Regions from separate parts of the Rhodopseudomonas sp. P1 genome, predicted to be linked through region 2. Evidence: predicted binding sites of a transcription regulator. Region 2 holds the regulator's gene; the other holds the start of a gene.
What was found. Region 2 encodes LexA, which represses DNA repair genes until DNA is damaged. Its sites were predicted from a motif close to TGTTCNNNNTGTGTTCNG; they were not measured.

Region 1 (4,412 bases), 1.9 Mb from region 2:
GAAAGTCGAGGCCGAGGTGGCGTTGCCGGCGATGTCGCCGGTGGTGGCGTTCTGTTCGGCCACCGCGCCGTTGACGGTGTCGAACACCGGCCGGATCGCCGCGATCGCGCTGGTGATGCGATGGACGGCATCGGCCGAACTGGAGGCATCCCGCTGCAACGCGTCGATCTTGCGCTTGATCTCCTCGGTCGCCTCCTGGGTCTGCACCGCCAGCGCCTTCACCTCGGTCGCCACCACGGCGAAACCGCGGCCGGCCGCGCCCGCGCGCGCCGCCTCGATGGTCGAGTTCAATGCCAGCAGCGTGGTTTGGCGGGCGATCTGGGAGATCAGATTGACCACGTTGCCGATCGCGGCTGACGAATCGCGCAGCCGCTCGACATTGGCCGTGGCCTCATTGGCGGCCGCGCTGGCGTCGTCGGCGAGCTGCGAGGCCTGGCGGACCTGGGCGCCGATGCCGTGGGCCGAATGGGTGAATTTGTCGGCGGCCTCGGAGAACGAACTGGCGGTCGCCTGGGCCGCACTGCTGCGGCCGGTGAGGGCGTCGGTCCGCTCGCGGATGGTGTGCAGCGTCGAGGTGGTCGATTGCACGCCGGTGGTCACGGAATGGGCGGCGCGTTCGAGCTGCCGAATCAGCGAACCGAGTTCCAGCTCCAGCAATTCGAGGATTTCACGGGCGGAATCGGTCTCCGCGACGGTCGGTTCGGGTGCCGACGGAGATGGACCCGCCACGACGTTCAGGGCCGCCGTCTCCGGCGACCGCTTGCGAAATAGGCCGAACGCCATGGTTCCTCCCGCAAAACTAGAAGATGGCCTGCTACTCTCGCGGTACCCCGTGAAGTTACGGTTAAATTTTCTTTCAGTGGAATTACGGGTTTCGCGCCGGATGGCGGCGGCAAGTCTTTGATTTTGGCGGATGCGCCGCTTATAACGCCGCGCCGCAGCCCGAAATTCCAACGGATCGACCCGCGAGAGAGAGCGCATGGCCGGACATTCGCAATTCAAGAACATTATGCACCGCAAGGGCCGCCAGGACGCACAGCGGTCCAAGCTGTTCAGCAAGCTCGCCCGCGAAATCACCGTCGCCGCCAAGCTCGGCACCCCCGACCCGGCGATGAACCCGCGGCTGCGGGCCGCGGTGCTGGCGGCGCGTGCGGAAAACATGCCGAAGGACAATATCGAGCGCGCGATCAAGAAGGCGATCGGCGGCGACAGCGAGAACTATGATGAGATCCGCTACGAGGGCTACGGCCCCGGCGGCGTCGCGGTGATCGTCGAAGCGCTGACCGACAACCGCAATCGTGCCGCGTCGGACATCCGCTCGTTCTTCACCAAGTCGGGCGGCAACCTCGGCGAAACCGGCTCGGTGTCGTTCATGTTCGACCGCGTCGGCATCGTCGAATACGACGCCGACAAGGCCTCGGCCGACGATATGCTCGATGCCGCGATCGAAGCCGGCGCTGACGACGTGGTGTCGTCGGAGGCCGGCCACGAGGTCTATGCCTCGCAGGAAACCTTCCGTGATGTCGCCAAGGCGCTCGAAGCCAAGTTCGGCGAGGCCCGCAAGGCGGCGGTGATCTGGAAGCCGCAAAACACGGTCGCGGTCGATGACGAGACCGGCGAGAAGCTGTTCAAGCTGATGGACGCTCTGAACGACCACGACGACGTTCAGAACGTCTACGCCAACTTCGAAGTCTCCGACGCCCTGATGGCGAAGATGGCCGGCTGATCAGGACTGCGCGGCCGCTCGGCCGCGCATCCACGACGTGTCGCTTTAAAGCACCGCGATGTTGTACTTCGCAGGCCCGACCACCGACACCACTCGCATGTAGATGGTGTTGTTGTTGTTTCCGTCCTCGTAGATGATGGTCTGGTTCGCCGGCACCGGTGGTGGCGGCGGCGGAGCCGGCGTGTAAGGCGTGTTCGGCACGCGTTGGGTGATGAGAACGCCCGTTGTTCCAGCCGGCGGCAAAGGGCCGATTGGCTGGAGGGTGGGAAACGTCAGGCTCTCCACCGGCACTGCAAAGGCGTCAGTTTCCGAAACCCGTTTAACCTGACCGTGAGTGATAACTCGGCTCATGATGATCTCCTATCGGCTATCTCCGATAGCGCTATGCAATCATCACAACTTTAGGTTGTAAAACACAATCTGCTCACCTCGGGTTTGCACGAGGAGCGTCGCGTTTGCCGGGACTCTCGATGCGGCGCTGGGGAAGGCTCCGCACAGCGCGCCGTTGCTATTTTGTTCTTAAGCTTTTCGGCGCTATCACATGCGCATGACCCCAGCGTCGATTCGTAGCCCGATCCGTATCCTTGGCATCGACCCCGGCCTTCGCCGCACCGGCTGGGGCGTGGTCGAGAGCGAGGGCAATCGGCTGGTCTATGTCGCGTGCGGCACGGTGGAGCCGCGTGATACGTTGCCGCTGGCCGAGCGGCTGCTGGCGATCCATGACGGGCTGACAAAAGTGCTGGCCGAGCATGCGCCGGCTGAAGCGGCGGTCGAGCAGACGTTCGTCAACAAGGACGGCGCCGCGACACTGAAGCTCGGCCAAGCGCGCGGTGTCGCGATGCTGGTGCCGGCGATGCGCGGCCTCCTGGTCGCCGAATACGCGCCCAATCTCGTGAAGAAGACGGTGGTCGGCGCTGGCCATGCCGACAAGACCCAGATCCAGATGATGCTGAAGATCCTGCTGCCCAAAGCCGATCCGAAAAGTGCCGACGCCGCCGATGCGCTGGCGATCGCCATCACCCACGCCCACCACCGCGGCGCCGCGCAGCGGCTGAAGGCGGTGGGGGCGTGAGGATGTTTGGAGCGATGCCTCTTCCCTTGCGCGACGCGCCCCCTCTCCCGCTTGCGGGAGAGGGTTGGGGTGAGGGCGACGCCGGCACAGTGCTCGGTGACCCCCACCCCCGACCCCTCCCCGCAGGGGGGAGGGGGGAAGAGAACAGCGCGCTCCCTCTCCCGCTTGCGGGAGAGGGCTGGGGTGAGGGCGACGCGAGCACCGTGCCCGTGGTCCCCCACCCCCGACCCCTCCCCGCAAGGGAGAGGGGAGAAGAGGCGCCTCGCCTTGGAGCCGCAACATGATCGGCAAGCTCAAGGGCATCATCGACAGCTACGGCGAGGATTACGTGATCCTCGACGTGCAGGGCGTTGGCTATCAGGTGCACTGCGCCAGCCGCACCTTGCAGGCGCTGCCGTCGCCCGGCGAGGCGGCGACGCTGTCGATCGAAACCTATGTGCGCGAAGACCAGATCAAGCTGTTCGGCTTCCGCACCGATCACGAGCGCGAGTGGTTTCGCCTGCTGCAGACCGTGCAGAGCGTCGGCGCCAAGGTGGCGCTGGCGGTGCTGTCGACGTTGCCGCCGAACGATCTCGCCAACGCGATTGCGCTGCGCGACAAGGCCGCGGTGGCGCGCACGCCTGGCGTCGGGCCGAAGGTCGCCGAGCGCATCGTCACTGAGCTGAAGGACAAGGTGCCGGCGCTCGGGGCGGTCGATCCGGCGGTGGTGAAACTTTCCGGCGCGATCGACGACAATCGCGCGCCGCGCGCAGTGGCCGATGCGATCTCGGCGCTGGTCAATCTCGGCTACGGCCAGCCGCAGGCGGCGGCCGCCGTTGCCGCAGCGTCCCGCACGGCCGGTGAGGATGCCGAGACGGCGCAGCTAATCAAGCTCGGCCTGAAGGAGCTGTCGAAGTGAGTATCACCGACGCCGACCGCGCGCTGATCGATGCCGCGATTGCGGCGATCACCAAGCGCTATCGCAATGATTGGCAGGAGGTCGGTGCCGCGCTGCTGACCCGTACCGGCAAGCGTTATGTGGCGGTCAATCTCGATGCGTATCTCGGCCGGATGGCGGTGTGCGCCGAAGCGGTCGCGCTCGGCCAAGTGATCACCGAGCTTGGGGAGGCCGGGATCGACACCATCGTGGCGGTCCGTCATCCCAAGCCGCACGAGGCCGACCGCGAAGTCCGCGTCGTCTCGCCCTGCGGCGCCTGCCGTGAACTGATCTGGGACTACGACCGCAACGCCCGTGTGCTGGTGCCTGGGCCGGATGGTGTCGAAGCGGTCGGGATCAGCGATCTGCTGCCGAACAAATACAGCCGGGAGCGGGTGTTGTGAGTGTGTTGCCCGATGAGATCGCTCCCGGCACAGCGCACTCCCTCTCCCGCCTGCGGGAGAGGGCTGGGGTGAGGGCGACGCGGGCACAGTGCTCGTGGACCCCCACCCCCGACCCCTCCCCGCAAGGGGGAGGGGAGCGCTCAGTGTTCGGCGGCATGGTACACTTCCCCCATGACTGAACCTTCCCGTCTCGTCACACCCGAGCGTCGCGGTGATGACCTCGGCGATGCGGCGCTGCGGCCGCAGAATCTGTCCGAGTTCGTCGGCCAGCAGCAGGCGCGTGCGAATTTGCAG
Region 2 (4,412 bases):
GTAGCGCCGCTGTCCTGGGTGTATTTCTCCGGCACGCTGGACGCTGCGATCTGGGGCGCCGAGCTCGCCGCCGGCGATGCGCCGCAGCGGATCTATGTGGTCGAGCCGACCGGCCCGTTCGAAGACGACCCCAATCTCACCGACAAGAAGTTTCCCGGCAACCCGACGCTGTCCTATCGCTCGAAACATCCGCTGCGCATCGTCGCCGAAGTGACCAAATGGCAGGGCCACCCGCCGGAGCGCGTGCAGCAGATGAAGGACGGTCTCGCCCGCCTCAGCGCCGAAGGCGCCGAGATCATCGATTAGCGCTTCAGAAGCACGGCGGCGTGCGCTCGCGCGCAACGCCGCGACCGTCCGTTACTGCGCCGGCAGCGCCCGGCAATCCATCGAGTACACCAGCTCGCCCTTCGCGGTGCGGCCGATCGGCTGGCACGGCGTGGACGCACGGCTCGGCTGCGCGCTCGGCGCTGCCGCAGGCCGCGCGGCTTCGCTCGAAGCTGCGGCCGGCGCGGCTGCAGGGGCCGCTGCAGGCTCAGGCGCGGATGCGGACGGCGGGCCGTAGTCGCCGGCGTTAAACGACGGCGCCCAGCCTTTGCTCCAGTCGTGGCGCATCCAATACACCGAGCCGAACGCGATGATGCCGACCACGACCATGATCCGCAGGAACCATTTCGGGAAATCTTCCATCTGCGCGCTCCACGTCCGCTCGATGCCTGGAACCGGTCGTACAGGCGAAGACGACGGTTCGACAATAATGATTTAGGCCGACGCGGCGGGACGCCGCGCTCGCCGTAGACTCCGAGCGCATCTTGCGCGGGCGCCGCGCGCCACCTAAAGCCGGATCGTGACGGTTCGATTTCAACTCGCCTGCGAGGGAGAAGCCCGATGGCTCTGATGCCGGTCGACGACGCGCTGGCCGCGGTACTGGCTGGTGCGCACGGGCTCGACACCGAGCTGGTCGCGATCGAGGACGCTCACCGCCGCGTGCTGGCGCGCGATCTCGCAGCGCTGCGGACCCAGCCGCCCCAGGCGATGTCGGCAATGGACGGCTACGCGGTGCGCGCTGCGGACGTGGCGGCGACACCTGCAACGCTCCGGGTGATCGGGGAGATCGCGGCCGGCCGCCCCTCGACGATCGGCATCGGCCCAGGCGAGGCGCTGCGCATCTTCACCGGCGGCGTGGTGCCGGACGGTTCGGACGCCGTGGTGATCCAGGAAGACACCGTGCGCGACGGCGACCGCGTCACCGTCAACGAAGCGGTCAAATCCGGCCGTCACATCCGCCCGGCCGGAATCGATTTCAAGGAGAGCCAGGTTCTGCTGCGCCAGGGCCACCGGCTCAGCGACCGCGACCTCGCGCTTGCGGCCGGCATGAACCACGCGGCGCTGCCGGTGCATCGCCGCCCGCGGCTGGCGATGCTCGCCACCGGCGATGAGCTGGTGATGCCGGGCACGACACCCGCCCCCGGCCAGATCGTCTATTCCAACGGCTACGCGCTACGTGCGCTGGCGCACGCCGAGGGCGCCGACGTGATCGACCTCGGCATCGCCGCCGACACGCTGGAAGCGACCCAGGCCGCGATCCGGCAGGCGCGCGATTTCGGCGTCGATCTGCTCGTCACCACCGGCGGCGCATCGGCCGGCGACCATGATCTGGTCAAGGGCGCGCTGGAAGCCGAAGGCACCACGATCGCGTTCTGGAAGATCGCGATGCGCCCGGGCAAGCCGATGATGCACGGTCATCTCGGCCCGATGCGGGTGATCGGCCTGCCCGGCAATCCGGTGTCGTCCTACGTCTGCGCGGTGCTGTTCATGGTGCCGCTGATCCGCGCGCTGTGCGGCATGAGCAAGCCAAGGCATGTCCGCGAGCCGGCGCTGCTCGGCGCGGACCTTCCCGGCAACGATCAGCGCGAAGACTATCTGCGCGCCACGCTGTCACGCGACCAAACCGGACGGCAGATCGCCACTCCGGTCGACAGCCAGGATTCGTCGCTGCTGGCACGGCTGGCGACCGCGGAAGCGCTGATCGTGCGCCCGGCTTTCGCGCCGGCGGCACCGGCCGGTTCACCCTGCGTCATCCTTAAGCTCCCGCTATAGCGACCCGTGAAAATCCTAGATTTCGATTAAGAGGTTGCGGAACACACCCCGAACAGATAGTGTCCGTTCATGATTTGTTTTCGAGATTCGGCGACGATGACGCTCTCACAAGGGCTCGTGGCCCGAACCGAAACGCACCTCGAACCGGCACATCATCGCCGACTGGGGATTTGCCGATGCTGACCCGCAAGCAGTTTGAGCTGTTGAAATTCATCAACGAGCGACTGAAGGAGGCCGGCGTGCCGCCGTCCTTCGACGAGATGAAGGATGCGCTCGACCTCCGTTCGAAGTCCGGCATTCATCGCCTGATCACTGCGCTGGAAGAGCGCGGCTTCATCCGGCGGCTGCCCAACCGCGCCCGCGCGATCGAAGTCATCAAGCTGCCCGACACCGGCGGGATGCCCGGCAACAGCCGGCGCGGTTTCACCCCGAGCGTGATCGAAGGCAATCTCGGCAAGGTGCGGCCGCCGAGCCCGGCGCCGGCCGAGGATGACCACGATCGCGGCAGCGTCGCGGTGCCGGTGATGGGCCGGATTGCGGCCGGTACGCCGATCGAAGCCTTGCAAAGCCGCAGCCACACTATCAGCGTGCCGGCCGACATGCTCGGCAGCGGCGAACACTACGCGCTGGAAGTGCGCGGCGACTCGATGGTCGAAGCCGGCATCCTCGATGGCGACATGGCGCTGATCCAGAAGAACGACATCGCCGACACCGGCGACATCGTGGTGGCGCTGATCGACGAAGAGGAAGCCACGCTGAAGCGCTTCCGCCGCCGCGGCGCCTCGATCGCGCTGGAGCCGGCCAACGCCGCCTATGAGGTACGGATCCTGCCGCCGAACCGCGTCCGCATCCAGGGCAAGCTGATTGGGCTGTACCGCAAGTATTGAGGCGCGCAGCGGGCAGAGCTGATCGCCCGCTCTGCCGTCGGCGTGCGGACCTTTGCGTCCTACTCGTCGCCCACCTGGTCCTGCGGCGCCGGCGTGGCGTCGATCGGCGCACGGCGACGGCTTGAAGGTTCGGTCGAGATAGCCGCGTCCGTCGCCGCCGCGGCCGCTGGAGCCCAGGGCCGGCTCTGGCCGCGAGGTCGGGCGGCCTCCGCCACGAACAGCCCTGGATCATTTCCGCTCCGCCGCAGCGCCAGCGCGCCATTCGCCTGCAATTCGTCCCGGCCGATCACCCGTGCGGCACAATCCGGCGGCGGCTGGCCGGCGGTGACGATCAGCACCGCACGGGCGCAATCGTCGGCGAGCCCGTCGGGCCGGAGCGACAGTGCCACCAGCCGTCCGTCGGCGAGCGGCGTGACACAGCCGTCCGGATCGCAGGAGACGCCGGCGCGCAGCGACGCTGCATCCGGGGCGCGGGAATCGGCATCGGCGGCGAGCCACTCCTTCAGCCGAAAGGTATCCGCGCCGCTTTGCATCAGGTGCAGCCGGCCGTCGGCGCCGCGCACCGCGACCTGCCTGCCGTCGCCGGCAATCAGTACCTCCGGCTGCGGCGTCAGCGCCGCCCAGGCGATGGCGACGCCAACGCCGAACGCCCCGCCCCAGCGCAGCGGCGAGCGCAGCAGACCGAGCATCACGATACCGAGCGAGGCGACGAGCAAGGGGCCGCTACCGAACGCGGTCACGCGGCCGACCGCGCCGGGCAGCGACGCCACCCATTGGGCGACCAGGATCATCCAGTCGATCCCGAGTTCCATGATCCGCCAGAACGGCGCATCGAGCCCGAACGGCATCGCCGCGAGCCCGAGCAGCCCCGCCGGCATCACGATCGCCGACACCACCGGCATGGCCGCCAGATTGCTGAGCACGCCATAGGGCGTGATGCGGTGGAAGTGATAGGCCGCGTACGGCATCGTCGCGAAGCCGGCGACCAGCGAGGCCAGCGCAAGCAGCGCAATCTCCCGCCCGCCCCACAGCGCCACCCGCGCAGCAGTCGAACTATCGGCCTGCGCGAACAGCGCCGGCATGCCGATCTGTACCAGCGCGACCAGGCCGAGTGTGGCCGCGAACGACATCTGGAAGCTCGGATGCACCAACGCTTCCGGCGCGATCAGCAGCACGACCAGTGCGGCCAGCGCCAGCGTCCGGAACGTGATTGCGCGGCGGTCGACCATCACGGCGATCAGCACCACCGCGGTCATCAGAAAGCTGCGCTGGGTCGCGACTTCCGCGCCCGACAGCGCCAGATAGAACGCGGCCGCCATCAGCGCGACCGCGGCCGCGACCTTCTTGATCGGAAACGTCACGGTCAGCCGCGGGATCAGCGCCAGCAGGGCGCGGAGCGCGAAGAACACCACGCCGGCCACCACCGCC

Region 1: a site for LexA is predicted at 2,230-2,247, ahead of ruvC (crossover junction endodeoxyribonuclease RuvC). Genes of this name have one in related genera too.

Annotation. Positions count from the first base shown of each region.
Region 1 is NZ_CP088006.1:1,244,158-1,248,569, forward strand. Features, by position in the region: gene LRC39_RS05835 (methyl-accepting chemotaxis protein) at 1-783, opposite strand, end outside; gene LRC39_RS05840 (YebC/PmpR family DNA-binding transcriptional regulator) at 980-1,726, shown strand; gene LRC39_RS05845 (hypothetical protein) at 1,772-2,077, opposite strand; gene ruvC (crossover junction endodeoxyribonuclease RuvC) at 2,274-2,798, shown strand; gene ruvA (Holliday junction branch migration protein RuvA) at 3,079-3,696, shown strand; gene LRC39_RS05860 (cytidine deaminase) at 3,693-4,118, shown strand; partial or broken gene ruvB (Holliday junction branch migration DNA helicase RuvB) at 4,290-4,412, shown strand, end outside.
Region 2 is NZ_CP088006.1:3,144,249-3,148,660, forward strand. Features, by position in the region: gene arr (NAD(+)--rifampin ADP-ribosyltransferase) at 1-306, shown strand, start outside; gene LRC39_RS14625 (hypothetical protein) at 358-687, opposite strand; gene LRC39_RS14630 (molybdopterin molybdotransferase MoeA) at 886-2,097, shown strand; gene lexA (transcriptional repressor LexA) at 2,274-2,984, shown strand; gene LRC39_RS14640 (ComEC/Rec2 family competence protein) at 3,044-4,412, opposite strand, start outside.